Regions from separate parts of the Pigmentiphaga soli genome, predicted to be linked through region 2. Evidence: predicted binding sites of a transcription regulator. Region 2 holds the regulator's gene; the other holds the start of a gene.
The links. The regulator FNR, encoded in region 2, switches genes on or off when oxygen is low (the NO sensors DNR and NnrR bind a similar motif). The targets are predictions, from matches to a motif close to TTGATNNNNATCAA.

Region 1 (2,396 bases), on a different contig from region 2:
CAGATGGGCCGCTTGCCCTCGGCGCACATGCGCGAGTTGGTCAGGATCTGCGCGATCGCGTCCTTGGCCGCCGGGTTCTGCTCGCGTTCATAGGCGCGCGCCAGGTGGCGGATGTAGTCGACGGGATGGTAGTAGCTGATGAACTGGATCGCGTCGGCGATCGACTGGATCAGGTCTTCTTCCTTGATGACGGTGGTCATGGGCACTCCGGTGTGACTAGGCAGAACGGCCTCGGCAGGATGCCGCGCCGCGGGGGGAAACGGGAATGGCGGGGCGCATCAGAGGTGCGCCGCGTCGTCGCGCGCCGCCGAGGCCATCAGGCGGTCGCAATAGGCGATGGCCATGGCCGACAGCAGGAAGGCGACGTGGATGCCGGCCTGGGCGGCGATGGTCTTGACGTCGTGGTGGGCGGCGTTGATGAAGGTCTTGAGCAGGTGGATCGACGAGATGCCGATGATGGCCGTGGCCAGCTTGACCTTCAGCACCGAAGCGTTCACGTGCGACAGCCATTCGGGCTGGTCGGGATGGCCTTCCAGCCCCATGCGCGAGACGAAGGTCTCGTAGCCGCCCACGATCACCATGATCAGCAGGTTCGAGATCATCACCACGTCGATCAGGCCGAGCACTACCAGCATGATGGTGGTCTCCGTCAGCTTGTCCGGCGCCGCCGATTCGGGCACCGACGGCAGCACCGATTCGGCCAGCAGGGCAATGGCCTTCCCGTTGCCGAAGGCCGCCTCGATCAGGTGCACCAGTTCGACCCAGAAATGATAGACGTACAGCCCCTGGGCCAGGATGAGGCCGAGGTACAGCGGCAATTGCAGCCAGCGGCTCATGAAGATGAGCTGGGGCAGGGGACGCAGCGCAGGCGGCGGCGCGAGCGGGGCGGGCTTGCGGTCTGGGGACATGGGTATCTGGTTTGCTCGAAACACGAAAAGAAGTCAGCCGCGCGGGATTGTAAGCCCGAACGCCGTCGCGCCCGATGGCGGGCGCGTGGCGCGGCCCCCCGGGAGCGCCGCCGCGGACGGCCTTTGACCTCGCTCAAATCGGGCGCGCGTTCCGGGTGCCACCATGACTGCGCTCAACCAACAAGAGGCAAGAATCATGAAACGCATCGGAAAACTCGCCGTCGCCCTGTCGCTGCTGGCCTGCGGGGGGGCGGCCGCGGCCGCCCCCGGCGACATCATCGTGCGCGCCCGCGCCCTCGGCGTCCTGCCCGACGTCTCGGCCAGCGGCACGCTGGACGCGATCAATGCCGACGTCGACAACAACGTGGTGCCCGAGCTCGACTTCACCTATATGTTCACCGACAACATCGGCGCCGAACTGATCCTGGCCACTACCCGCAACAAGGTGACCACCTCGGCCTTCGGCGGCGTCGGCAAGGTCAGCCTGCTGCCGCCCACGGTCACGCTGCAATACCACTTCAACCCGGCCGGCAAGGTGCGGCCGTACGCGGGCGCGGGCCTAAATTTCACCTATTTCTACGACAACGGCCTGGCGGCCGGCGGCCAGGACATCGGCATCGAGCACACCAGCTTCGGGCCGGCGCTGCAGGCAGGCGTGGACGTGCAGATCAACAAGGACTGGTTCGTCAACGCCGACGTCAAGAAGATCTGGATCCGCACCGACGCTTCGCTGGGCGGCGCCGACATCGGCCGGCTGCGCATCGACCCCTGGATCGTCGGCATCGGCGTAGGCCGCCGTTTTTGACCCCCCCCTACGCGCTTACGCGCGCCCCCCAGGGGGCGATGCGGGCGGACCGGAAGGGAAGCCCACCCCCGCGCGGCCTGCGGCCGCTCCCCCTCAAGGGGGCGATGCGGGCGGACCGGAAGGGAAGCCCACCTCCGCGCGGCCTGCGGCCGCTCCCCCTCAAGGGGGCGATGCGGGCGGACCGGAAGGGAAGCCCACCTCCGCGCGGCCTGCGGCCGCTCCCCCTCAAGGGGGCGATGCGGGCGGACCGGCGGAGCCGGATCCGCCGCATCCTGGATGGGGCAGTTGCTGTTGTGGGGGGGGGGGGGGGGAGGGATGGTGCGGTGCGGCAATGTGTGCGGCATCGATTCGGTAAGCTATCGTATCGATCCCGCCGGTGCGCGACGCCGGAACGCTCGCGCGCAGAATATCGGCTGCCCACCGGCGCCCCTCCACGAACAGAAGGACTGCGGCAATGTCGACCATCGATTCCGTTCTGACCGAAACACGGGTGTTCGAGCCCCGCGCAGACTTCGTCGCGCAGGCCAATATTTCCGGCATGGCCGGCTATCGGGCGCTATGCGACGAGGCCGAGCGCGACTTCACCGGCTTCTGGGCGCGCCTGGCGCGCGAGAACCTGCAGTGGAGCAGGCCCTTCACCCGCGTGCTGGACGAAACCAACCCGCCGTTCTACAAATGGTTCG
Region 2 (2,396 bases):
CTCAAACGGGCGCTGATCGACGGCGCCTCGGGGCGATGAACGTCCGGGCGCGGCCGCGCGGCGGCGTCCGGCAGCGACAGGAGATGCAATGAAAAACCGATGGATTTCGCTGGCGCTGGGCGCCGTGCTGGGCCTGGCGGCGTTGTCGTCGTGGGGGCAGCCGGCTACCGCGCCGGCCATGTCGCCGGCCGAACAGAACGTGCGCAAGCTGTTCGTGCAGCGCTTCGGCAACGTCGACATCGACGGCGTGTCCCGCACGCCCTACGGCCTGTACGAGGTCCGCCTGGGCACCACCCTGCTGTACACCGACGACAAGGTCAGCTACGTGCTCAACGGCAATCTGATCGACGCCGCCAGCAAGAAGAACGTCACGCGCGAGCGGATGGAGCAGTTGCTGGCGGTCAAGTTCGACGAGCTGCCGCTGAACCTGGCCGTCAAGCAGGTGCGCGGCGACGGTTCGCGGCGCATGGCGGTGTTCGAGGACCCGAACTGCGGCTACTGCAAGCAGCTGCGGCACTCGCTGCAGGACGTCTCCAACGTCACGATCTACACCTTCCTGTATCCCATCCTGGCGCCCGATTCGTCCACCAAGGCGCGCGACGTCTGGTGTTCGTCCAACCCCGGCCAGGCCTGGGACGACTGGATGCTCAACGGCAAGACGCCGCCGTCGGGCAATTGCAATGCGCCGCTGGAGGCCGTGCTGGCGCTGGGCAAGAAGCTGAACGTGACCGGCACGCCCACCATCTTCTTCGGCGACGACAGCCGCGTCAGCGGCGCGATCCCGGCCGCCCAGCTCAGGGCGCGGCTGGATTCGATGAGCAAGAAGAGCTGAGGCCCGCAACCCCGGGCCCGCCTGCTACACGCGGCGCAGCCCGTCGGCGTCCAGGATGCGGATCAGCTTGCCCTGCACGTCGATCAGCTTCTCTTTCTGGAATTTCGACAGCATCCGGCTGACGGTTTCCAGCTTCAGGCCCAGGAAGCTGCCCATTTCCTCGCGCGTCATGCGCAGGTTGAACTCGGTGCCCGAGAAGCGCCGCGCCTGCAGGCGCTGCGAGATGTTCAGCAGGAAGGCCGACACCCGCTCTTCGGCGCACATGCTGCCCAGCAGCATCATCAGGCCCGACTCGCGGATGATCTCGCCGCTCATCAGCCGGTGCACGTGGCGCTGCATCGGCCGCAGCTCGCGGCACAGCGACTCCAGCACGCGGAACGGGATGATGCACAGCACGCTGTCTTCAAGCGCGATCGCGTCGCAGGTGTGCTGTTCGTTGCAGATGCCGTCCATGCCCAGCGGCTCGCCCACGATGTGGAAGCCGGTGATCTGTTCGCGCCCGTCGCGCAGCGTGACCACGGTCTTGAACGAACCGGCCTTGATCGCGTAGATGCTCTGGAACGGGTCGCCGGTGCGGTACAGCACTTCGCCGCGGCGTACCTTGCGCGAGGTCAGGATCAGCTCGTCGAGCCGCGCGAAGTCTTCCTCCGACATGCCGCAGGGCATGCAGACGTTGCGCATCGCGCAGCTGGAACAATTGACGCTGCCGTGCCGCACGGCTTCGCGCTGCGGCGGGGCGGCGGCGGGCATCGGGGCGACGGAAATCGGCATCATGACGAGGCTCCTGGGTGGCCGGCCGACCGCGCCTCGGCCATCTGCCGGATGGTGTCGCGGACCCGGCCGAACTCGGTCGATTTATCGAAGAAGAAGCGGGCGCCTTCCTGCAGGCATTGCCTGCGGAACTGGGCGTCGGCGTAGTTGGTCAGCACGATCGGCACGATGGCCCGTCCGCTGGCCGAGATGTTGCGCAAGACGTTGATCCCGCTGCCGTCGCGCAGCTGCATGTCGACGATGGCGACGTCGGCATGGTTGGATTCCAGCTGCCGGGCTTCGTCCTGGGTGGCGGCGGTGCCGATCACCTGCACGCCCGGGATCGCGCCCAGCAGCGTGGACAGCCGCTGGCAGATCAACGGCGAGTCGTCGACCAGGAAGACTTTCAGCGAGGAAGGAGAGGCGATCGCTTGCATGGCCACAGTATCGGCCGGCCGCCGTCCGCGCGAAATCAGGCGCTACGGAAAATCGCGTAAGGAGAGCGGCGGCCCGTGTAAGAAAATCCTGACAAGCGCGACGACGATTCGCCCCTCCAAGCCGCCCTCATCCAGGATGCGGCGGATCCGGCTCCGCCGGTCCGCCCGCATCGCCCCCTGGGGGGCGCGCGAAGCGCGTAGGGGGGGGGGTCAAAACCCTTTGGTCAAATCCCTTCTTCGAACAGCTTGTGCCGGATCGCGTAGCGCACCAGCGCCGCGTCGCTCTGCAACTGCATTTTCTCGAGGATGCGCATCTTGTAGGTGCTGACCGTCTTGCTGCTGACCGACAGCTCGCGGGCGATGTCGCCCAGTGGCTG

Region 1: ABD927_RS01890 (OmpW/AlkL family protein) is a predicted target of FNR. The motif match lies at 1,032-1,045, and genes of this name have one in related genera.

The regions. Positions count from the first base shown of each region.
Region 1 covers NZ_BAABFO010000001.1:379,046-381,441, forward strand. The annotation lists gene ABD927_RS01880 (fumarate hydratase) at 1-200, opposite strand, end outside; gene ABD927_RS01885 (YqhA family protein) at 279-908, opposite strand; gene ABD927_RS01890 (OmpW/AlkL family protein) at 1,105-1,713, shown strand; gene acs (acetate--CoA ligase) at 2,168-2,396, shown strand, end outside.
Region 2 covers NZ_BAABFO010000040.1:8,076-10,471, reverse strand. The annotation lists gene ABD927_RS23795 (FAD-dependent monooxygenase) at 1-39, shown strand, start outside; gene ABD927_RS23790 (DsbC family protein) at 89-832, shown strand; gene fnr (fumarate/nitrate reduction transcriptional regulator Fnr) at 857-1,606, opposite strand; gene ABD927_RS23780 (response regulator) at 1,603-2,019, opposite strand; gene ABD927_RS23775 (response regulator) at 2,244-2,396, opposite strand, start outside.